DNA from 3 places in the Lactobacillus sp. W8172 genome. Region 1 is predicted to be linked to each of the others. Evidence: predicted binding sites of a transcription regulator. Region 1 holds the regulator's gene; each other region holds the start of a gene.

Region 1 (8,233 bases):
GCAGTTGCACATCCAGATAATATTTTGCTTGTAGTTGATGCAATGACTGGTCAGGCAGCAACAGATGTAGCAAAGGGGTTTGACAGCCGCCTAGATATTACCGGCGTCATTTTGACTAAATTAGACGGTGATACTCGAGGCGGTGCAGCTTTATCAATTAGAGCTGTGACTGGAAAGCCAATTATTTATACTGGACAAGGTGAAAAATTAACTGACCTTGAACAATTCCATCCTGACCGGATGGCTTCCAGAATCTTGGGCATGGGTGACATGCTTACTCTGATTGAAAAAGCTCAGCAAGATTACGATGCCAAAAAAGCTGAAGAAGTAGCAGAAAAGATGAAGGAGAATACTTTCGACTTTAATGACTTCGTTGATCAGCTTGAACAAGTTGAAAAGATGGGACCACTAGACCAGATTGTTAAGATGATTCCTGGAATGGCTAATAACCCTCAGCTAAAAAATGTCAATTTTGATAAAAAGCAAATCGTCTATGTTAAAGCAATTATTTCTTCAATGACAGAAGAAGAGCGTGAAAATCCTGAATTGTTAAATCCAAGTCGCAGAAGGAGAATTGCTGCTGGATCTGGTAGACCGATTGTTGAAGTTAATCGAATGATTAAGCAGTTTAAGCAAGCTCGTGACATGATGAGTAAGATAACCAAAGGGAATTTAAAAGGAATGGAGAATATTCCTGGTATGGATTCACCAATGGGAAGAATTGCAATGAGAAGAATGGGCAAGAAGTTTAAGAAAAATAAGAAGAAGCGAATGAAGGTCAAACGTTATCATTCTTAGTTTTTACCTGTTAAGGGAAAAAGCTTTACACCCTCAAAAAAACATGCTATATTATTATTCGTAAGTTTTAGGAGGATATTAATTTATGTCAGTAAAAATTCGTATGCGCCGTATGGGTGCCAAAAGAAAACCTTTCTACAGAATAGTTGTTGCAGATTCAAGAATGCCACGTGATGGTCGTTTTATTGAAGAAGTAGGCTACTACAATCCAGTTTCAGAACCTAAGGAATTGAAGCTTGATGAAGACAAGATTTTTGAATGGTTGAAGAAGGGTGCACAACCTTCAGATACTGTACGTTCACTTCTTTCAAGCGCTGGCTTAATGAAGAAGTTGCACGAATCAAAATTCAACAAATAATTGAATTTGTTAGAAAAAGTTTGGAGTAGTTTGCTTCAAACTTTTTTCTTGGTTTAAATTTAGGAGAAAAGATGCAGTTTTATGACGTTGCGCGCATATTGACGACACATGGTTTAACTGGAGAAGTCAAAGTAACGCAAATTACCGATTTCCCAGATGAACGGTTTGCTCCTGGGAGCAAGTTATCATTGAAAGATGATCCGCAAACGGAATTGACAATTAAGAGTAGCAGACCGTTTAAACAATTCTGGCTTATTCAATTTGAAGAGATTAATCAAATTGAGCAAGCAGAATTACTCAAGGGAAAAATCTTGGTTGTTAGCGAGACTGAACAACATGAACTGCCACAAGGCTATTATTATTACCGTGATATTTTAGGATGTTCGGTTATTGATAATCAAGATGGTAGTGACTTGGGCAAAATCACTGGAATTGAAACTCCAGGAGCTAATGACGTTTGGGAAATTACTGAAGAATCAGGCAACGAGTATTTAATCCCCTATATTGATGATGTTGTCAAAAAAGTCGATGTCGACGCTAAAAAAGTTTATGTAGAACTATTGGAGGGCTTGCGAGATGAAAGTTAATATTCTGACACTTTTTCCGGATATGTTCACTCCTTTAACAACTTCAATGCTTGGCCGTGGTCTTGAAGACGGTAAATGGGAACTAAATTTAGTTAACTTTCGTGACTTTACTTCTGATGTTCATCATCATGTTGATGACACTCCATACGGCGGCGGTGCAGGCATGGTTTTACAGATTATGCCAATTAAAAAAGCACTTGACTCACTTGCCAATAAAGGTAAAGTGATTATTACAGCTCCACAAGGAAAGACTTTCAATCAGAAAATGGCACAGGAATGGTCAAAAGAAGATAATTTGACTTTTATTTGTGGCCATTATGAGGGTTTTGATCAGCGTGTTTATGATTTAGCGGATGAAACTGTCTCAATCGGAGATTATGTTTTAACTGGTGGAGAATTACCAACGATGAGTATGGTAGACGCAACTGTACGGCTATTACCTGGTATTTTGGGTAACGCAGCTTCTCCAGTTGAAGAAAGCTTCGCACATGGCTTATTAGAATACCCGCAGTATACTCGACCAGAAGATTTTGAGGGAATGAAGGTCCCAGCTGTCTTGACTTCTGGTAATCATCAAAAAATTGATGAATGGCGTCATAAAGAGTCGCTACGAGCAACATACGTGCATCGGCCTGATTTACTGAAAAATTATGAACTGAGTTCTCAAGAAAAAATCATGTTAGAAGAGATTAAACAAGAAGACACAAAGGCTTGATTTTACAAGCTCTCTTTGCTAAGATAACAAAGGTGCAATTGTAATGTACTAATAGTTATGGGTGTTCCGCTGGCGTAGATAATCGTTGATGAATGCCGAAGAAGGAGAAAAATATGGATCCATTAATTCAAGAATTAACTAAAGAACAATTACGTGATGATATTCCTGACTTCCGTGCTGGTGACACTGTTCGTGTTCACGTACGTGTTGTTGAAGGTTCTCACGAACGTATTCAGATGTTCGAAGGTGTTGTAATCAAGCGTAAGGGTGCAGGTATTGCTGCAACTTATACTGTACGTAAGATTGCTTCTGGTGTTGGTGTTGAACGTACCTTCCCAGTAAATGACCCTCGAGTAGCTAAGATTGAAGTATTACGTCACGGTCGTGTACGTCGTGCTAAGCTTTACTACTTACGTGAACGTCATGGTAAATCTGCAAGAATCGCAGAAAAGCGTCGTTAATTCACGCTTAAATAAAAGAGAATCACTCCGTAAAGGAGTGATTCTTTTTTGTTTATGTTAAAATATTCATTAAAATATTTTTAATGAGGAAAAGAACTATGAAAGAACCATTTTTGTTAAATTTTGATCCTGAACCGCGGGCGGTTTTAGAACCAGATCATGAAAAAAAGATTAATAACTTTCGTTTTCAGCCTAAGTTACTGTTCGCATTCTTAACTCCTGATGTAATCAGTGATTTTTTGGCTCGTTATCCTCATAAAAATCTTGGGTTCTTTGACTGCTTTGAAGGAGAAACCCCAATATATGAGGTTGATTTAGATGGACAAAAAATTACTTTTTGTCAGGCAAAAATAGGTGCTGCAGCTGCTGTAGAGCTATTAGATTGGCTAATAAGTTATGGTGTTAAACAGATTTTAGCAATAGGATCAGCAGGCTGCTTAGTTGATTTACCAGAGAACTATTTTCTAGTGCCTACAAAAGCTATTAGAGACGAGGGCACATCCTTTCATTATATGAAACCAGGAACGTATATTGACTTAAAGTCAGAGTTTTTAACTAAGACCAAAAAATTGCTGAATGAAGAAGGTCTTAAGGTTGAAGAAGTAACTACCTGGACTACTGATGGTTTCTTTAGGGAAACAGTCAAGAAAGTAAAGCAGGCCAAGGAATTTGGAGCTTCTTGTGTAGAGATGGAATGTGCAGCAATGGCTGCGTGTGCACAATTTAGAGGGGTCGACTTTGCACAAATATTATTTACGGCAGATTCTCTTAAAGACATAGAAAAGCATGATGAAAGAGGCTGGGGCAGGGATGCTCATGAGGCAGCCATTAATTTGGCGGCAAATATTATAGCCAACATTTAATTTCCAACTTTGTGAAAAATGGAAGTGTGAAACCAATGTGAAACCATGCTGTATTTCACAAAGTTTAAAACAAATATTGATATAACAGCATTCAATACTGAGATAACTTCAAAAAATTGTGAATTACATTTTAATAATTGCTGTGGAAAGATAAAAGGACAAATTTTGCATTTCTGCTTTATTTAGATGCGACTCAAAAAATGTAGAAAAAAACCATTGAATTCCGAATAAAACTAGTTCGTAAATTTCAATGGTGTAATAAATAGTTTCTAAATAATGTTGTTTCGATATAAGCCAACCACTTTACCTAAGATATGAACGCTGTTCAAGAGTATTGGTGCCATAGTATCATTTTCTGGCTGTAAACGGTAATGATCTTTTTCTTTATAGAACCGCTTGACGGTTGCTTCATTTTCATCGGTCATTGCAACAACAATCTCACCGTTAGTAGCAGAGCTTTGTTTACGGACAATCACATTGTCTCCGTTTAAAATACCAGCGTTAATCATGCTTTCGCCGTGAACTCGTAGCATAAATAAGTCGCCAGCATCATTAGCTAAATCGGGAGGAAGTGGGAAATAATCTTCAATATCTTCAACGGCTAAAATTGGTTGACCTGCTGTGACATCACCAACAACGGGAATATCAGTAGGCTTGACACCAAGTGCCTTTTTGCCTTCTTCTGTTATTTCTAGTGCTCGAGGTTTAGTTGCGTCCTTAACAATTAAGCCTTTTCTTTCTAATCTAGAAAGATGACCGTGAACTGTAGAAGTTGATGAGAGTTCAACTCCTTGGCAAATTTCTCTAACAGTGGGAGGGAATCCACGTTTTTCAACGGTATCATATATATAACGAAGAATTTGTAGTTGCTTAGAACTTTGCTTATTGGTCATTTTTTTCTCCCATTCGTTAGTTAATTCTTTGTATTAACTACATTCTAACAAATAATGTTGCCTAATACAAACAGGCGTTCTAAATAATTATTCTTTTTTTTATCCAAAAAGTAAGGTAGACTTTTACAAATGAGAGGTGCAAAAATGACTGAAAATAATGAACAAAGATTAACTGAAGAACAAGAAAAAAAACTAACTGATAGAATCAATGAATTATACCATAAGAAAGAAGCTCAGGGATTAACTAAAGAAGAAGAAGAGGAGCGACAAAAACTTCACAAAGAATTTATCAGAAATTTCCGTGCTGGCTTTAAACAAGATGTCGAAGACTTGGTTATCGTAGATAAAAATGGTAAAGAAGTAACTTCCGAAAAAGCAAAAAAAGCACAGCGTAAGAAAGGCTTGAGAAAAGACTGATTTATAGCTTTTAATTTACTTATTTTTTAGGTAAGATATAACTATTGGACAAATTGAGGTGATTATTTTATGAATTTAGGATTAGCAATTGTATTAATTATTGTAGCGCTGCTAATAGGTCTTATTGGCGGCTTTTATGGTGCTAGAGCATACATGAAGAAATATTTTAAAGATAATCCACCAATCAGTGAAGATATGATTGTTGCCATGATGTCACAAATGGGTCAAAAACCTTCTGCTAAAAAGGTAAACCAAGTGATGAACATGATGAAACATCAAAAATAAAATCTTAACTAGATTGACATCAGACGGAGGATTGTTTCTTCCGCCTTTTTATTTTGAAAGACAGGTGAAAAATGGGTATATTTTTTAAGTTAGGCTGGTTTTTTAAAAAGGAAAAGAAACGCTATTTAATCGGTGTTGCTTTTCTAGCACTGACTTCAGTAATTAACTTAGTACCACCAAGAATTTTGGGTTTAATGGCTGATCAATTAGATAAAGGTCATATTTCTTGGCAAGAATATGCGACCCTAATCTTAGCCATTGTACTAGCTGCGTTAGTTTTATATGCTTTCCGCTATTTTTGGCGTCGTCAAATTTGGGGTGGTGCAGCCGAATTAGAATTGCAAATGCGCTCTAAACTGTTTGAGCACTTTATGGAAATGGATCGTACATTCTATCAACGCCATAGAACAGGTGACCTAATGGCACATGCCACAAATGATGTTTCAGCGATTCAGGAAGTTGCGGGTGAAGGTGTATTGACACTAGTTGATTCACTTTTGATGAGTGTAACAACAATGGTCGCAATGATAGTATTTGTTGATTGGCGGTTAACAATCGTTGCACTTATTCCATTACCATTTCTTGCCTGGGGGGCATGGAAATTAGGCGATCAGCTATACGGTGCGTTTGATGAATCTCAGGCTGCTTTTTCTCGTTTAAACAATAAAACTCAGGAATCGATTTCCGGGATTAAGGTCCTAAAAACCTTTGGTCAAGGAAAAGAAGATACTGAAGTCTTCAATGACATGGTTAATGATACGATAAAAATCAATAAGCGTGTCTTTAAGTGGGATTCATTATTTGACCCATTGGGAACGCTTCTTATTGGACTGACCTATACAATAACTATTATTTATGGTGGATTGTTGGTTAGTCACAAGGCTTTATCAATTGGGCAACTTGTATCATTTATTGCCTATATCGGGAATATGGTTTGGCCCATGTTTGCAATTGGTTACCTATTTAATATCCTTGAGCGAGGTAGCGCAAGCTATGATCGAGTTGAAAAACTACTTGATGAAAAACCTGAAATTACCGATCAACATGCTGATCAAAGCCTTCAGGCTCAAGATATTGCAGGTGATTTGAAATACCAAGTAAAATCCTTTGCCTATCCTGATGAGCCACAAATTCCTGTGCTGCATAATATTGATTTCACTCTAAAAACAGGGCAGACACTTGGACTAGTTGGGAAGGTTGGAGCAGGTAAAACTACAATCATTCAACTATTGCTGCGCGAATTTGATAAATATGATGGGAAAATCACATTAAATGGTCATGACATTAGAGAAATACCATTAAATGTTTTATTGCGTCAGATTTCATATGTTCCGCAAGATAATTATCTTTTCTCAACCAGTATTCAAAAGAATATTGCTTTTTCAGATGCAAATTCAGATGAGAGTGCGATTGAGTCAGCCGCTAAAAAGAGTGATTTGCACAATGATATTTTGCAAATGCCTGGTGGTTACAACACTCTTGTTGGTGAAAATGGTGTTTCTCTTTCTGGTGGACAGAAGCAAAGAATGTCAATTGCACGGGCCTTATTGAAGCAAAGTCAAATTTTAGTCCTAGATGATGCTTTATCCGCTGTTGACGCAAAAACTGAAATGGCAATTTTAGAGTCACTAAGTAAAGAGCGTGAAGGTAAAACCACTTTAATTGCTACGCACAGACTGACCTCAGTTATGAATGCCGATTTAATTTTGGTTCTAAAAGACGGTCAAATTGTTGAAAGAGGTACGCATGATCAGCTGTTAGCAGAAAACGGCTGGTATGCAGACATGTGGCAACGCCAAGAATTAGAAGCAAAGGTAGGTGAATAAGATGGACGATCAAAGTAATTATGAATCTGTCTGGTCAAAAGAAATACCTGTAAAAGAACAAATTAGCATCTTCAAGCGTTTGATGCGCTTTGTAATGCGGTTCAAAAATGAAATGATTATTGCGGGTATTGGAGCATTTTTGGTTAGTGTAATCAACATGCTTTTGCCATACGGACTGCAGTTCTTTTTGGACAATTACTTAGTCAAAGAGAGTGTTACAACCCAAATCATCTTATTTGCTGGTTTCTTATATGCTTTTGGTTCAGTTATCAAAGCGGTTTTGCAGTTTACTTACGAGTACTTTTTTGCTTTAGGTTCTGAAAAATCGCTTGAGAGTTTACGGTCAGCATTATATAAGCAATTGCAAAGCTTGGGAATGCGCTATTTTGATCAAACTCCAGCCGGGTCAATCGTTTCGCGTGTTACTAACGATACGATGACTTTGAGCAACTTCTTAGTTGTACTTTCAAGTGTAGTCATGTCATTCTTCTCAATTATTTCCGCTCTAGTAGCGATGTTTACGACTAACTTCTATGCTGGTTTAATTGTTTTGGCATTTTTACCCATTTTATTGCTAATTATTTGGCAATATTCTAAGAGAAGTTCAAAGTTATACCGAAATTATCGCGAGCGCTTAAGTCGCATTAATACGAATTTAAACGAATCAATTGAAGGGGTTTCTTTAATTCAGCAATTCAAACAAGAAAAGCGGATGACTGATAATTTTGAACATGAAAACACTTCTTTAATGAAAACTCGGTTTAGTATGATAAACCTTAATTCATTACTTTTATCACCGTTAACGAGTATGCTTTACTCGATAGCACTTGCTTTAACCCTAATGTACTTTGGTTTTCCACTACGTGAGACTTTTGTCCCTGCAGGTGTGGTTTACGCATTTTCACAATATATCTCACAGTTTTTCAATCCAATTGCTAATATGATGGATCAAATGACCTTTTTCCAAGATGGAATTGTTGCAGGAAAAAGAATCTTTAGAATCCTTGATAATACAGATTTTGAGCCTGAG
Region 2 (8,233 bases), on a different contig from region 1:
TGTTTGCGGATAGCGAGGTGGTAGAACTTGATCTAGCTAATTTTGATACCAGTAATGTCACTAACATGGCTGGTATGTTTGCTGAAGTAAAAGTTCCTGAACTAAATCTTAAGCACTTTAACACTAGTAAAGTTAAAAATATGTCTAGAATGTTTTTCAGTACCGAAAATCTGTCAAGTCTTGATCTGAGTAGTTTTGATATCAGTCAAGTGACTGATATGGAGAGAATGTTTTCGGGTAGTGCCATCAATCATCTGGATTTAGCTAATTGGAACACCAAAAACGTCACTAGCATGAAAAGTATGTTTCAAGGGTGTTCTGACTTAACTAAACTTGACTTAAGTGGTTTTAATACTGGTAATGTTACAGATATGTCGGGAATGTTTGCAAAATTCGCTCATTTAGATCAGCTAAATTTCAGTCACTTTGATACTAGTAAAGTTAAAGATATGGAAAAAATGTTCGCTCACAATCCGACTGTTACTAGTTTGGATTTAAGTAGTTTTGATACCAGTAGCGTTACTAATATGATCTCGCTGTTTTCTGGAGACAGCTCTTTGACCAAACTCAATTTAACGGGTTGGAACACCAAGAACGTACGCTGGATGAATTCAATGTTCAGTGGCGACAGCAGTCTAAAAGACATTGAATTGAGACACTTTAATACTACCAACGTTACTGATATGCTTAGAATGTTTAAGGGCGCAAAAAGTCTTGAGCAGCTTGACCTGCATACTTGGGATACACGCCAAGTTACCAGAGTTAGCCAAATGTTTATGGACTGTGATAATCTTGTTTTTGTTGATCTGCGTGGCTGGCGGTTACCAAAAATGTATGATTCAACGGAAATGTTTGCTAATGATCAAAAACTCGCTGGAGTTGATTTAAGTCATTTTAATATTCATAATAGTCAGATTTTGAAGAATGCTGGTAATCCAAAAGGCTTTGTTGTCAAGCTCGGGCATTATCGCTTACGTAAGAGTTCAGGAGTAGGTCAAGGATTTAAACATATTCAAGCTGTTGGCAAAGGTACAATTACTAAGCCTAAGGGCAAAAAGTATACTGCAAAGCAGCTACTTAAACTGTATAACCATTCGGCTAAAAAGAGCCCTAAAGAAACTTATGTCATGTATAATGGCAAAAAGCCCCAGCTGCCTAAAGGGTTCAAGCTTAAATAGATAAGACAAAAAAGGCTAGTTCGTTTTTTAATTACGAATTAGTCTTTTTGTTTATGTTAAAAAATTAATCACCCGGCGGAGTAGACATAGTTGTCAGCTGCTTTTTAGCTGTTTTAACATACCAGACAGCCTCATCTACCTGTGTGACAGTTGCCTTATCAGACCTTAACATAGCAGAAGCGTTTCTTAAGGCACAATCATAATTAGACATAAGATCATGATAAGCGCTATTTTGTGCTAGATCTTTTCCTTCATTAAAAAGTGTGAGCAGTTCCTGTTTGTCAGCTCCTGTCGCAATCTTTTGCCCATTTTCAGCCTGTGCCAATTGTATTCAGGGCTTTAATCTTTAACCCGCTGATGTATTTAACATCGCTAACCTTGATAAAGTTATTGCCATAGCTTAATTTTTGGTTATTTGTGCGGTGTACTGAATTTGGATCTTGTATTGGATCTGGTTGGCTGTCATCAACAACATTATCATCACTGTAATTTAAGCAATGATAAAATAACTCAGCCTTATTTTCCCCAGGTACCCAGAGGTACATTAAGCCATCAACTGTTAGGTTGCTATATGCTGGCTTCATGATGCGCTTGCCAATTGCTTTACCAGAAGTATCATAAAGTTCAACGCTGTTGTCTGTGACTGGCATGACGTAAGTATAAACTAAGTCGCGATAATCAATGACAGGTAAGTCTCTTTGAAGTTTAATTTCGGTAGCATCTACATATTCATCTGGATGACCATGCAGTCTGTAAAGATAGTTGTCAAAGCCGTCACTTAGGTAAGGAATAACAGCTAAATCAAGCTTAATCTTCTGTCCTTTTTTTAATTTACGTTTTGCTTCGGAATAGTTGACCGTTATGCTGTTGGTGTTTTTAAGGACAGTAGCCGTTGAAGTACCGTTATAACGAACAAGGTGCCCATTGATATAGCCAACGTTGGCGGCATTGATGTAACGATTATGACCTAAGGAATAAAAATATTTTCCTTTTATTTTGTAGGTAGGTATGGATTGGGGTTGTAAGTATCTGGCGACATCCCTCAGGTAGTAAAAATATTTTGGTGTTTTGGTAGCAGCCTTAGCTTTACCCTGATATTTGACAACTGAATTAGTTCTTAGTTTTTTTCCAGTTGCTTTGCCAGCCTTGGTATAAACTAGTGCATCACGTTTAATTGTCAATGTACCTTGTGCGACATTGCGTCCCTTGACTTTTAAAACGTTTGCTTCATTAACGTAATAGTTATGTCCAAGGTCGTAAAATTTTTGACCGTTGATTTTTTTGGTACCGTAGTAGGGCTGGCTGCTTCTGTGATCGCCCAAATCATCGCTTTTCATGTCTGTAATCAAGTAACCTGTAGGACTGACAGCAAAATCACTAGGAACGCGATAGCTGTGATTGACATTCAATTTTATTTTATTGCCTGCTTGATTATAAACATAATCGTTTTTAAACAGCGTAATTTTTCCTTTGGATTTTCGAGCAGCTTCTACTGTTTGAAAATTGGTTATATGCGTCAATATTGGACTAGCAGCTAATAATAAGGCTGTTAGTCCAATACAAATTTTCTTAAAAAGTTTCATATTATGACCTCACAAAGATGAGCTTATAGTTTAATATTATTGTAACCCAAAAAGAAATTCAAATTTACTTTATCTAGGAAATTTAATGGATTTTGTCTAACATTCATCATTTTCTTATAACTAAGAAAGTTATATTTTACAATGTTTTTGGGTTGAGACGGCTTATAATTAAGTGAATGAAAAGGGAGGTCATGATAAGTGAATCATAGCCATTCAAAACAAATTTTAGGGTGTTGGTGTTAGTAGTAGTCTAGTTTTTTGTGGCCTGAACTTAATGGTAGATACTGTTAAACCAGTTTTCTCTGTGACTAATAAACCTGCTACTACCGATAAGGTGGATAATGGGATTCAATAATTACCAGGTATTCGGTCAGGCAAAGATGGTGATTGCAACTGGGAGTATGATATTGTTACCAGAACTCTGCCAAAAAGAGTCCTAAAGAAACCTACGTCATGTATAATGGCAAAAAACCAGTGATGCCTAAATCATTGAAGTTTAAATAAATTCTATTAGAGGACGTTTCAAGATAAAGGATCAATAGCTGATTCATAATGTAGAGTATTAATTAAAGCAATAATGGGATTAGTTCACTTAGCGTGTGAATTAATCCCGTTTTTTAATAAAACAATCTTTCGTAAATTTCTAGTTCTAAAATACTTGTATAATTGGAAGTAGTAGAAGGTTGAAACTAAATAGAGGGAAATATAATGAAGCAAGAATCATTGTTTGCAAATAATGGTGAAAATGAGCCATTGGCTAACCGCGTACGTCCCCAAAATCTAGATCAATTTGTAGGACAGGAACAGCTTTTGGGACCAGGAAAAATATTGCGGGAAATCATTGATAATAATCAAGTTTCTTCAATGATTTTTTGGGGTCCACCGGGAGTTGGGAAAACAACTTTAGCAGAAATTATTGCTAGGCAAAGTCAGGCCAGCTTTTTCAATTTTAGTGCGGTTGATAACAGTATTACCAAGATTCGTAAAATTATGAAGCAAGCTGAGCAAGAACACGAAATGGGACAAAAGACACTAGTCTTTGTTGATGAGATTCATCGCTTTAATAAAGCACAACAAGATGCATTTTTACCCTACGTTGAGCGTGGCAGTATTACTTTGATTGGAGCTACGACTGAAAATCCTTCGTTTGAAGTAAACTCGGCTTTGCTATCACGCTGTAAAGTGTTTGTTTTAAAGCCTCTAGAAGTTACTGACATTATTAAGTTATTGAAAAATGCGCTGGCCAATCCTAATGGTTTTGGCAAGCTGTCAGTTAAAATTAGCGACCAAGAAGTTAAAGCAATTGCTAAGTTTGCTAACGGTGACGCGAGAACAGCTTTGAACACACTGGAAATGGCGGTTTTAAACGGTCATAAAACTGGTAATACGGTCAGTGTAACCATGGATAGCTTGTCGCAGTTAATCACGCAAAAGTCAGTCTTGTATGATAAAGACGGTGAGGAGCACTACAACATTATTTCAGCGCTTCACAAGTCAATGCGTAACAGCGATGTAGACGCGGCAATTTATTGGCTGTCGCGGATGCTTGAAGGCGGAGAAGATCCACTATATATTGCTCGCAGATTGGTGCGCTTTGCCAGTGAAGATATCGGCTTGGCGGACACTAATGCATTAAATGTAGCTATCAATGTTTTTCAGGCTTGTCAGTTTTTAGGGATGCCTGAATGTGATGTGCATTTGACGGAAGCGGTGATTTATCTGGCGCTTGCGCCAAAGTCAAATGCGGTTTATAAAGCTAGATTAGCTGCTGAAGATGATGTCAAAAAGACGATTGATGAACCAGTGCCATTACAGATTCGTAATGCACCAACCAAGTTAATGAAGGACCTAGGTTATGGCAAAGATTACCAACTGGCTCATTATGCTAAAGATAAGTTAACGACAATGAAAACTATGCCGCCGAGTTTAGAAGGTCATGAATATTATTTGCCAACTTCGCAAGGTCATGAAGACCGCTTTAAAAAGAGGCTGGAGCAGATTAAAGAATGGCACAAAGAACACGATGATTAAGGCGAGGCTAAGAGGGTATATAAAAAGGTATTAGATCAGGAATCTAATACCTTTTTTGTTACAACTAATAACATTTATACTTTTAATTAGTGGATATTTATAGGTTCTTCAGTAGGTTTACCCGGAAGTTTCTTAATATTAATCAGCTTTTTCTTTAGCTTGGAATGATACAAGTAAGAGCCATTGTTTGATAAAAAGACGACGCCTGACTCTTTGCCATCTGTATCTTTCAAGGTGAAAGTGCTGTTACTTACACGTTTATAAGTACCTCTTTCAAATTTATGCCCGTCTACGTATATGGCATATTTGGGTTTCGTGCCACACGAAATTTCTACATGAGGATTTAAAGCATTTCCTGGCGTTGCAGTATTAGTAAAACCACCATAAATGGTAGGCGGTTTTCTAGTGGTATAGAGCAAAAAGCCTAATGTTACGATAAGTAAAAGTGCGAGAACGCAGGTGCTGATTTTGTAGCCGTTTTTCTTCATGAGTTTTCTCCTGTTGATGAGGTAAAATAAACTGGTTTAACCAGCTAATATAAAAGACGGGTTATGTTATCTATATATAATAATAGAAATAGATTTTTGTCAAACGTAATTAAGCAAGATATAGAGCCGTGATAATGTAATTGTTTCTAAATAAACTACCTTTGTATATATTATGTGAAGTTTGAACAATGTCACCGTTAGGGTAGTGTTGAATTTGATTGGTAGAAACACCAAGAAGAGTTTTGACTGTAACTTCTAGTCCGGCTTCTTCGCGAAATTCACGTTTGCAGGCATCTTCAGCCGATTCGCCAAACTCTAAAGCTTCACCTGGTAAACCCTAACGCTTAAAATCACTACGTTTTTGCAATAATATTTCATTGTTAGAATTGACTAACACGCTATAGGGATTTTTTACAAAGTATAATTAAAAAATAAAAAGATGCTCCATTTTTGGAACATCTTTTTATTTAAAGTTAGTTGTTTTGAAAATTACTCAAGAACTTCGCTGTTTTCTCGTTTTGTGGATGATTAAATAGTTGGTCTGGGTTACCTTGCTCGGCAATTACTCCGTCACTGATGAAAAACATTTTATCAGAAATTTCTTTAGCAAATGCCATTTCGTGCGTTACGATAATCATCGTTAAACCGGTTGTTGCTAAGTTTTTCATAACGCTTAAAACTTCACCGACCATTTCAGGATCAAGAGCACTTGTGGGCTCATCGAATAATAAAATTTCGGGATCCATCGAAATAGCACGAGCAATGGCAACACGTTGCTGCTGTCCACCAGAAAGTTGACTTGGGCGGGCGTTGATATATTGTTCCATCCCAACTTTTTCTAAGTTGGCAAGGGCGATTTTACGTGCTTCGTCCTTGGAACGCTTTAAGACGAGTTCTTGGCCAACCATGCAATTAGCTAAAACATTTTTGTTTTCGAAAAGATCGAATTGTTGGAAAACCATCCCAACTTTAGCACGGTAAATATTACGATTATAGTTTTGCTCAAGGACATTTTCACCGTGGAAGTGAATTTCACCAGCTGTGGGCTCTTCCAGTAAATTAATGCAGCGTAAAGTGGTTGACTTACCACCACCTGACGGGCCAATAATAGTTGCGATTTCGCCTTTTTTAATATCAAGTGAAATATCGCGTAACACCTGGTGTTGTCCAAAAGTTTTTTGCAAATGCTGTAAGCTTAAAATAGTTTCATTTGATTCAGTCATTATTTTTTGGCCTCCATATCCTGAGCTGTGCCTACTTGAACTTGATTAGCCATTAAGTTGTAGTTTTTATTTCCTTGCAAGTGCTTTTCAATCAGATTAAAGATTCTGGTAATTGTAAAGGTTAAAATCAGGTAGATAGCTGAAATTGTCAGGTAAGTTGGGAAGAACTTAAAGGTCTGACTGGCAATTGTTGTACCGACAAAGAAAAGCTCAGAGACTGAAATGATACTCAAAACAGAAGTGTCCTTAATATTAACGATGAACTCGTTAGTAATTGAAGGTAAACAGTTCTTAATAGCTTGAGGCAAAATAATATGCCACATTCTTTGGTTATGGGTCATTCCTAATGCGCTGGCAGCTTCAAATTGTCCTTCTGGGGTAGAAATAATTCCACCACGAATAATTTCTGCCAAGTATGCGCCTGTGTTAATCGAAACAATTACTAGTGCAGCAAGTGTACGATCGATATTGATGTGCCAGAATTGAGCAATTCCATAATAAATTACGGCTGCTTGTACCATCATTGGGGTACCGCGGAAAACTTCAATATAAACGGATAGAAGCCAGTTAATAAACTTCGAAAACCATCTTTTACCTCTGCTAGTTGGGGTAGGGATAGTCCTAATAATACCAACGAAAAGACCGATGAAGAAACCGGCAATCGTACCAACTGAAGCAAGAAGAAGGGTCATACCAATACCACTTAAAATCATGCCCCCAAATTGTTTCCAAACACTGACGAGCCAAGGATCTTGTTTACCTTTCTTGCTAGTTTCATCAGTTTTTGGTTGTTGTGAAATGGCGGTAGTCATTAGCTTGGTTCTTTCAGAGTTTGGAATAGTAGCTAAGACTTGGTTAACTTGCTTGAGTAAATCTCTGTTTGGCTTGGCGATGCCGATTGCAGTAGTTGAATCTTCTTCAGAAATGCGGAAACCGGCCATTTTACTAATTGGAATTGCCTTGATGTCAGGGTCAACCATTTTAAATGAGGTTGACTCGGTATCTTCGGCAATATAGCCATCAATGGTACCAGAAATTAAGCTTTGACGCATTGCAGCAAAGTCACGCATTGCGGGTTGTCTCTTGGCACCTTTAAGTTGCTTAATTAGTGCATAGTGCGAAGTACCTTGCTGAGCAGTTAACTTAGCACCTTTAAAATCGTTTAGCGTTTTAGCGTTGGCGTATTTACTGTTGACTTTTGTAATAACAACAAAAGTACTGTTTCGATATGGTTTAGTAAAATTAATCGCTTTTGCACGCTCAGCAGTTGGACTCATTCCGGCAATAATCAGGTCAGCTTTGCCACTGGTTAAAGCTGGAAGTAAACCATCCCACTCAGTCTTAACTACAACAACCTTACGATGCAATTGTTTACCAATTATTTTTGCAATTTTAACATCATAGCCGTTGGCATATGTGCGTGAGCCTTCAATTGGCACCGCACCATTTTTGTCTGTAGTTTGAGTCCAATTATATGGTTGGTAGTTGGCCTCCATTGCTACCTTTAGTTCACCATCATCTTTTTTGGCATTAACTTGTGTAATACCAAAATTGCTTGTAATGATGAAACTAAGCATCACCGTGATTAGAGCGGTAATCCACTTATTTCTTGACTTCATTTTGAAAACCTCCGAGAAATTTGTTTCAAATAAAGCCAATACAATAAAAAGCGTAAATAAAAACCTCGCTGTTTACAAAACAACGAGGTTATAATTGATCATATTTTAGAC
Region 3 (8,233 bases), on a different contig from region 1:
CAAGAAGGCAGATCGTGATACTTTACTAGACTTAGCACTTAACAATTTACAAGAAGCTGGTTTAGTTGAAAAAGATCCAAACCCTGAAAAGATGGAATGGATACGTCAATTAGTTAACATTTACTCTGTGCAAATGTCATATACTAAGCAGATTGTTGATTTAGCTAAGATTTTCTTTGACGCACCAAAAGATTTGAGCGATGAAGAAATTGACGAAATTCGTAAGGATGAAGCAAGACCTGTTATTGAAGAATTCAAGAAGCAAATTGATTTAATTCCTCGGTTTACTTCACCACAAATTATGAAGGCAGTTCAGGCAACTCGTCAGGAAACTGGCATTAAGGGTAGACGCCTATTCATGCCAATCAGAATCGCAACTACTAGATCAATGGTTGGCCCTGGAATTGGCGAAGCAATGGAACTTTTGGGTAAAGAAAAAGTTCATGAACACCTTGACTTAACCTTGAAACAAATGAGCGAAAACGGCTTATAATTTAATACAATAAAAGAGCACCTATTTTTGATTGATAGGCGCTCTTTTGCTTTGCCGTTTTCCGATAAATTATTTTTTAAAAGCTAGAAACTACTATTGTTTCTGTTAGAATGGAGATAAAGTTTTAGAAAGGCAAGTTAGCCGTCGTGAAAATATATAATACTCTGACGAAAACTAAAGAAGAATTTCAACCAATTAAATCTGGGCAGATTACGATGTATGTCTGTGGCCCAACGGTTTACAATTACATTCACATCGGTAATGCACGAAGTGCAATCGCTTTTGACACCATTAGACGCTATTTTGAATACCGCGGGTATAAAGTTAATTATGTGTCTAACTTTACTGACGTTGACGATAAAATGATTAATGAAGCACGTGCCGAAGGCATTACTGTGCCCGAATTAGCGGATCGCTACATTGAAGCTTATGAAGAGGATACGGCCGCTTTAAATATCGAGCCCGCAACTAAGAATCCCCGTGCAACTAGTGAAATTGCTGCAATTATCAGTTTTATTGAAAAGCTAATTGAAAAAGGTTATGCTTATGAATCTGCCGGTGATGTTTATTATCGAGCAAAGAAATTTGCGCACTATGGTGAATTAAGCAGTAAGAACATTGCTGAATTAGAAGAGGGCGCTTCGGAACACGTTAACGAGGAAGAACAGAATCGTAAGGAAGATCCAATTGATTTTGCCCTTTGGAAAAAGCAAAAACAGCCTGATGAAATTGCCTGGGAGTCTGCTTGGGGCAAGGGACGGCCAGGCTGGCATATCGAATGTTCAGTCATGTCAACCAAATACTTGGGCGATACAATTGACATTCATGGTGGTGGGCAAGATCTTGAATTTCCACATCATGAAAATGAAATTGCTCAGAGTGAAGCCGCTACAGGTAAAAAATTTGTTCATTATTGGATGCATAACGGTTTTGTGACTGTAGGTGCTGATCAAGAAAAAATGTCGAAGTCGTTACATAATTTTGTAACGGTCCATGAAATTATAAAGAAAGTTGATCCACAGGTTCTTCGCTTCTTCATGGCCAGTGTTCAGTATCGACGTCAAATCAACTATTCAGAAGAAAACCTCAAACAAGCACAGACTATTTTGCAGCGTTTTAAGAACATGTTGATCAACTTGAATTATCGTTTAAAAGACGGCACTTCTAATGTTGAAGACGCTAATTTACGTGAAATTTTGGCTAAAACGGAAACAGATTTTGTTACCGCAATGGATGATGATTTTAACGTTCAAAATGCGTTAACAGCAATTTATGATTTATTACCAGTGTTAAATGCCAATATTGCAGCTGAAAGTGTTGATAAAGACGCATTAATGAAGGCGCAAGCTCTATTAACAGAATGGTTGGGTATCTTTGGTATTGATACCGCCAAGTTGATTAAGCAAAATGAGACGCAAGGTGATGATGAAATTGTTGCCTTGGTTGAGCAGCGTGATGAAGCAAGAAAGAACAAGGACTGGGCTAAAAGTGATCAGTTACGTGATCAATTAAAAGAAATGGGAGTAATCATTGAAGATACTCCACAAGGAACAAGGTGGATTCGTGAGTAATAGTAAAAAGTTGGTCGAAAACGAAATTAATCCAGATACATTAAACGGGCAGACGTTAGCCTATTTAGGGGATGCTGTTTATGAAGTTGATATTCGGCGGCATTTAGTTAAATGTGGCATTGTTAAGCCACAAGCCTTGCAGCTAAGAGCAACACATTATGTGTCAGCCAAGGCTCAAGCGGCTTTGATTACTAAGATGCAGGAAGATGGCTTATTGAGTGAGGATGAACTAGCAACTTTTCGTCGCGGTCGTAATTCTAAAACTTATAGCAAGGCCAAGAATACTAGTTTAGCCACATACCAATTGTCGACAGGATTTGAAGCAGTTTGGGGCTATTTGGAATTACTTGGTAAAAAAGAGCGGCTTCAAGAATTAACTTCTTGGTGCATTGAAACAGTGGAGAATGGTGGCATTGATGAATATGACTTCAAGTGATAGTGATTTTGTTTTTGGTAGACATGCTGGAATTGATTTTTTAAAAACACAGGATGCTGGCAGAATCAATAAGGTTTTTTTGCAACAAGGTGTGCAGGAAAGCTTTGCAGATGAAGTGTTCGGTTTAGCAAGGGAAAAAGGAATTGTTGTTCAAACTGTTCCTAAAAATAAGCTTGATCGCCTAGTTCAAGGCGGCAATCATCAGGGACTTGTTCTGACTGTTGCTAGTTTCGAATATGCGGATTTGGATGATTTACTTGATCAATTTGATCAGGAGGAGAAACAACCATTTTTGTTAATGCTTGATTCAATTGAAGATCCACACAACCTGGGCTCGATTTTGAGAACAGCTGATGCAACTGGGGTCGATGCAATCATTATCCCGAAAAGACACGCAACGGGTTTGACGTCTGTTGTGGCTAAGACCTCAACTGGTGCGATTGATTACGTCCCAGTTGCCCGCGTTAATAACCTTGTACAAACTAGTCAAATGTTGAAAAAACGTGGTTACTGGCTTTTTGGCACAGATATGGACGGAACAGACTATCGTCAGTGGGATAGCAATGGTAAAACTGTTCTTGTAATCGGAAATGAGGGTAAAGGCATTTCACGTTTACTGAAAGAACAAATGGATCAAATGATTACTTTGCCAATGGTTGGCCATGTGCAATCTCTCAATGCAAGTGTTGCAACTGGTGTTTTGCTATATCAAATGCTGGATACTAGAAATCATCATAAATAAAAAAGTTAAATGGGTGCCCATACAAAATGTGCGCTCATTTTTTTGCAAATTTTGTTCTGACAACCTAAAGTGAATTTTGCTGTTATTAACCGTTACATTTACCTGTTAGTGAAAAATTTAAACATTGGTTCGTTTAAATTAAATTTTGCTTCTCAGTATTCTTTAGCTCAGATATCAACTAAAGGAGAATAGCAATATGGCTAAAATAGAAGTAGCAAGAGAAGAAACCGAGTTAATTATGCAAATCAAAAGTGGACAGACTGATGCACTACGTAAGCTTTGCTTTTTGTATCGTCCACTAATTGCGAATATTAAGAAAAAATATCATCTTCGCTCTTACGATAATCAGGATTGGGATCAGGATGCGATGATCATTTGTTATTTAGCTGTGAAAGATTTTGACCCAAAAAAGGGTAATTTCGCTAGCTATTACAAAGTTCGGCTGGTAAATCATGCCAATACGCTTCTTAGACGTGAAATGGCATACCGCAGAAAGGCTTGGGCCAAAGCAATTTCTTTTGAAGCAGCAGCTACTAAAGGAATGAATCCTATTCGGCGACCAGAAACTTTTTTACCAGAAGTGCCGCTAAGCATAAAACTAGCTGAATTAGTCAACAAGCTATCGATTTTAGAAGTTACGGCTTTATTAATTATTCTCGGACTTTGTCAACCAGAACAGATAATTAACGACTGGCAAATTTTGCCAATGACCTTAGTAAGGGCACGCTCGCGTCTGCTGCAAAAAGCACGGTTAATTTTATTAGACTCTGTTTAATAGAAAATGATGAGAATTTAGCGTATAATTAATAACTGTAGAATTATTTTATAGGAGGTAGATTAAGATGGCAGAAGATGTTATCAAGACTGCATTGTTAGATCGTCACATGAAAGAGGTTTTTGACTGGAGTGATTCAGACATGCCAGTTAGGGATGCTCTTTGGGACTATTTCATGGAAAAGAATGGTAGAGATACCATGAAGACGGAAGAAGATATGCTTCCGTTCCTTGATTATTCTGACGATAAAATCGAATCCTTCGTAAATGAAAATCTTAAGAAGTAAATCCGACTATTACAATGTTCTACGCCCGGCGGTTACGCTTTTGTTTGACCACCAAAAACAGCTGCTTATAAGTAGCTGCTTTTTATTTAAAGAGAAAAATTGACTTGAATTTTAGGGCAATTATTAAATGAATTGCTTATACCTGTATTTTTTGCTAAAATACAATAGTTTGGAAGTGAGATTATGGCAGTGAAAAAAGCATCATTAGCTTGCAGCGTATGCGGCTCGCGTAACTACTCAATCACCGCAGGCAAGAATCGCACGAAGCGGCTTGAATTGAATAAATTTTGTAAACATTGTGGCAAAATGACATTACACAAGGAAACGAGGTAAATTGAATGATTAAGTTTTTTAAGAGCGTAGCACACGAAATGCACTTGGTAACATGGCCAACAGCTAAACAAAACCGTCATGATACTGGAACAGTCATTACTACTTCAGTTTTATTCGCCTTGTTTCTAGGAGTGTTAGACTACTTATTCAGCGTTTTAACACAAATTTTCATGTAAATAGAAATGAAATTCTATTCGTGATATAATAAATAAAGTTAAAGAAAAAACCTCTGAGTGGAGGTTTTTTTGTTTGCCAAAATAAAAGGAGAAATTTGTAATGGTTGAAACAACAAAGAAGCAATGGTACGTGCTTCATACTTATTCAGGATACGAAGATAAGGTTAGATCTGACTTGCTATCACGTGCACAAAGCATGGGGATGCAAGATTATATCTTTCGGGTAATGGTTCCTGAACAAGAAAAAATCGAGAAGGTCAACGACAAGAAAAAAGAAGTTGAAGAAAAAATCTTCCCTGGTTACGTCTTAGTTGAAATGGTCATGACTGACGAAAGTTGGTTTGTTGTTCGAAATACACCTAACGTAACTGGATTTGTTGGTTCACATGGTGGTGGTTCTAAGCCATCACCACTTCTTGAAGAAGAAGTAAATCGTCTGTTGCGTCAACAGGGAGAACCTGCAAAGCGTCCTCAAGTTGAATACGAAGTTGGTGAAACTGTCACTATTATTGACGGTGCATTTAACGGCGTTGAGGGTAAGATTACTGAAATTCAACCCGATAAATATAAGTTATTTGTTTCAGTTGATATGTTTGGCCGTGCAACTACAACCGAGCTTGATTACGATCAAGTAGAAAAAATTAGCTAAACTTTTACGAGAGATTGCAAATTTTAAAAAACGATGGTACCATATTAAAGTACTTTTATTATTGTGGGAGGAAAAGTAGGTAACTTTTCCATTTTAACCACGCACGGAATCAAGGAGGTTTTGACCGTGGCAAAAAAAGTTATTAACGTTGTCAAATTACAAATACCAGCTGGTGCTGCAACACCCGCTCCTCCAGTTGGTCCTGCTTTAGGTCAAGCAGGAATTAACATTGTAGGTTTTACTAAGGACTTCAATGCTAGAACTGCTGACCAAAAAGGCATGATTATTCCTGTAGTCATTACAGTTTATGAAGACCGTTCATTCGAATTCATAACTAAGACTCCACCAGCTCCAGTTCTTTTGAAGCAAGCTGCTAAGATCGACAAGGCATCCGGTGAACCTAATACCAAGAAAGTTGGTAAGGTAACTAAGGATCAAGTTAAGGAAATCGCTGAAACAAAGATGAAGGACCTTAACGCTGCAGATGTTGAAGCTGCTATGCGAATGATCGAAGGTACTGCTAGAAGCATGGGTATCGAAGTCGAAGACTAATCCTGTTATTTATAACAATTTAGGTGGGAGAGTTTGAGTCTCGTTTGACCACATATTAAGGAGGAAATCACATGCCAAAGCATGGTAAAAAATATTTAGAAGCTGCTAAAAAAGTAGATTCAAAGAAATTATATTCAGTTGCTGAAGCAATTAACTTAGTTAAAGAAACTTCATATGCTGGTTTTGATGCATCAGTTGAAGTTTCATACAACTTAGGCGTTGACCCTAAGCAAGCAGACCAACAAATTCGTGGTTCACTTGTTTTACCAAACGGTACTGGTAAGACCCAAAAGGTTATTGTCTTTGCCGAAGGTGCTCAAGCTGAACAAGCTAAGGCTGCCGGTGCTGACGAAGTTGGTTCTGACGACTTAGTAGAAAAAGTTCAAAACGGTTACTTAGACTTTGACGTTGTTGTTGCAACACCAACAATGATGGCTAAAGTTGGTCGTTTGGGTCGTGTGCTTGGACCTAAAGGTTTAATGCCAAACCCTAAGACCGGTACTGTAACAATGGACATCGAAAAAGCCGTTAAGAACGTTAAGGCTGGTCAAGTTGAATACCGTGTTGACCGTCAAGCAGCTATTCATACTGCTATCGGCAAGGTATCATTTACTGATGAACAATTAATTGAGAACTTTGATGCTCTACGTGACGTGATTTTACGTGCGCGTCCATCAGCTGCTAAGGGCCAATACATCAAGAGCGTTGCAGTTGCTGCAACCTTTGGTCCTGGGATCAAGCTTGATCCATTAAACTTGGATTAAAGATTAATTCGAAGAAAATAGGAAAGCAACTCTGCCACACGCGCGAGTTGCTTTTTTTATCGACTTTTTGACCTTAAATATTTATCAATTGCAAGATATTTGTTAAACTAAGCATAATCCTATTGTCAAATTGAGGAAAATACAATGCGTAAAGAGAATGTGAGCAAATTGCTGGTAGTCCTTTTGGTTGTGCCGCTGTTTTTAGTGGGTTGCGGTCAAAGTAAGGAAAAGATTACGATTGTTGGATCCAGTGCTTTGCAACCATTGATTGAGCAAGCTGGTAATGATTATCATCTAGCTCATCTTGATAGTAATATCGTTGTTCAAGGCGGTGGTTCAGGAACAGGGCTTAGCCAGGTTCAAGCGGGTGCAGTGCAGGTAGGAACGTCTGATGTTTTTGCTGAAACCCAAAAGGGAATAGATGAAAAAAAGCTACAGGACTATCCTGTTGCGATTGTTGGAATTGTCCCGATTGCCAATAAAGGAGTCGGTGTCAAGAACTTGTCCAAGAAGCAATTAGCTGCCATTTTTACAGGAAAAATAACCAATTGGCGACAAGTTGGTGGTAAGAACTTGCCGATTATTGTGATTAACCGCTCTCGCGGCAGTGGTACCAGAACTACTTTTGAAGATTTGATTCTAAATGGTAAGGATGCTGTCAATTCGCAGGAACAGGATTCTAATGGAACAGTCAAAAAGATTGTTAATTCAACACCCGGAACAATTTCATATATCTCATTTCCGTATGCAAATGATGAGAACATTCAGAAAATCAGTATAAACCACGTTCAACCAGTCAATAAGAACATACCCACTAATAAGTGGTCACTTTGGTCATATGAACATATGTATACTAAGGGAAAGCCTAACAAGGCAACCGCTAAGTTTATTAACTATGTCTTAAGTAAAAAGGTACAAAGAGATTTAGTACCTAAGATTGGCTATCTAAGTATTCATGAAATGAAAGTTTCGCGTGATAGTGAAAATAAAGTTACGAAATTAGGTAATTAGTATGTCTAAAAAAGAACAAGACTTGCAGGAAGTTGTTGAACAAGCGATTGCTCAACAAAAAGTTCCTCACGTCAAAATTAAGGGGATTAATCCGCATAGTATTGATATTGCGAGGTTAACTAAACCTTCTAAGGAAACCAGACAAGAACGCTGGGGCAAAGGTTTAACTGCTTTAGCAATTTTACTAATCGGTATTTTGATTGTCTCCATTATTGGTTTTGTTGGTAGTCATGGTTTAGCAACCTTTTTTACTGATAAAGTTAATATCTTTCATTTTCTGTTCTCAACTGACTGGAATCCAAGTGCTGGTCCTAATCACGTTGGTGCTGCGGCAATGATTGTTACTTCTTTTGCAGTTACGCTGCTTGCAGCCCTTATTGCTACTCCATTTGCAATCGCAGTAGCACTCTTTATGACTGAATACGAATCAGGCAAGAAAGCAAAC

What was found. Region 1 encodes LexA, which represses DNA repair genes until DNA is damaged. Its sites were predicted from a motif close to CNAACANNTGTTNG; they were not measured.
Region 2: H3R21_RS05940 (replication-associated recombination protein A) is a predicted target of LexA. The motif match lies at 3,384-3,397, and genes of this name have one in related genera.
Region 3: H3R21_RS06765 (sigma factor) is a predicted target of LexA. The motif match lies at 3,361-3,374, and genes of this name have one in related genera.

The regions. Positions count from the first base shown of each region.
Region 1 covers NZ_JACFPG010000001.1:166,311-174,543, forward strand. The annotation lists gene ffh (signal recognition particle protein) at 1-798, shown strand, start outside; gene rpsP (30S ribosomal protein S16) at 884-1,156, shown strand; gene rimM (ribosome maturation factor RimM) at 1,228-1,743, shown strand; gene trmD (tRNA (guanosine(37)-N1)-methyltransferase TrmD) at 1,733-2,458, shown strand; gene rplS (50S ribosomal protein L19) at 2,572-2,919, shown strand; gene H3R21_RS00805 (nucleoside phosphorylase) at 3,018-3,782, shown strand; gene lexA (transcriptional repressor LexA) at 4,052-4,675, opposite strand; gene H3R21_RS00815 (DUF896 domain-containing protein) at 4,820-5,092, shown strand; gene H3R21_RS00820 (YneF family protein) at 5,162-5,377, shown strand; gene H3R21_RS00825 (ABC transporter ATP-binding protein) at 5,449-7,203, shown strand; gene H3R21_RS00830 (ABC transporter ATP-binding protein) at 7,205-8,233, shown strand, end outside.
Region 2 covers NZ_JACFPG010000004.1:42,223-50,455, forward strand. The annotation lists gene H3R21_RS05925 (BspA family leucine-rich repeat surface protein) at 1-1,178, shown strand, start outside; gene H3R21_RS05930 (hypothetical protein) at 1,243-1,503, opposite strand; gene H3R21_RS05935 (SLAP domain-containing protein) at 1,490-2,761, opposite strand; gene H3R21_RS05940 (replication-associated recombination protein A) at 3,470-4,792, shown strand; gene H3R21_RS05945 (hypothetical protein) at 4,879-5,280, opposite strand; partial or broken gene H3R21_RS07490 (NUDIX domain-containing protein) at 5,390-5,602, opposite strand; gene H3R21_RS05955 (amino acid ABC transporter ATP-binding protein) at 5,754-6,503, opposite strand; gene H3R21_RS05960 (ABC transporter substrate-binding protein/permease) at 6,503-8,122, opposite strand.
Region 3 covers NZ_JACFPG010000005.1:28,184-36,416, forward strand. The annotation lists gene gltX (glutamate--tRNA ligase) at 1-493, shown strand, start outside; gene cysS (cysteine--tRNA ligase) at 640-2,064, shown strand; gene H3R21_RS06755 (Mini-ribonuclease 3) at 2,057-2,500, shown strand; gene rlmB (23S rRNA (guanosine(2251)-2'-O)-methyltransferase RlmB) at 2,487-3,242, shown strand; gene H3R21_RS06765 (sigma factor) at 3,439-4,017, shown strand; gene H3R21_RS06770 (hypothetical protein) at 4,085-4,303, shown strand; gene rpmG (50S ribosomal protein L33) at 4,487-4,636, shown strand; gene secE (preprotein translocase subunit SecE) at 4,642-4,812, shown strand; gene nusG (transcription termination/antitermination protein NusG) at 4,913-5,461, shown strand; gene rplK (50S ribosomal protein L11) at 5,588-6,013, shown strand; gene rplA (50S ribosomal protein L1) at 6,085-6,777, shown strand; gene H3R21_RS06800 (phosphate ABC transporter substrate-binding protein) at 6,922-7,788, shown strand; gene pstC (phosphate ABC transporter permease subunit PstC) at 7,790-8,233, shown strand, end outside.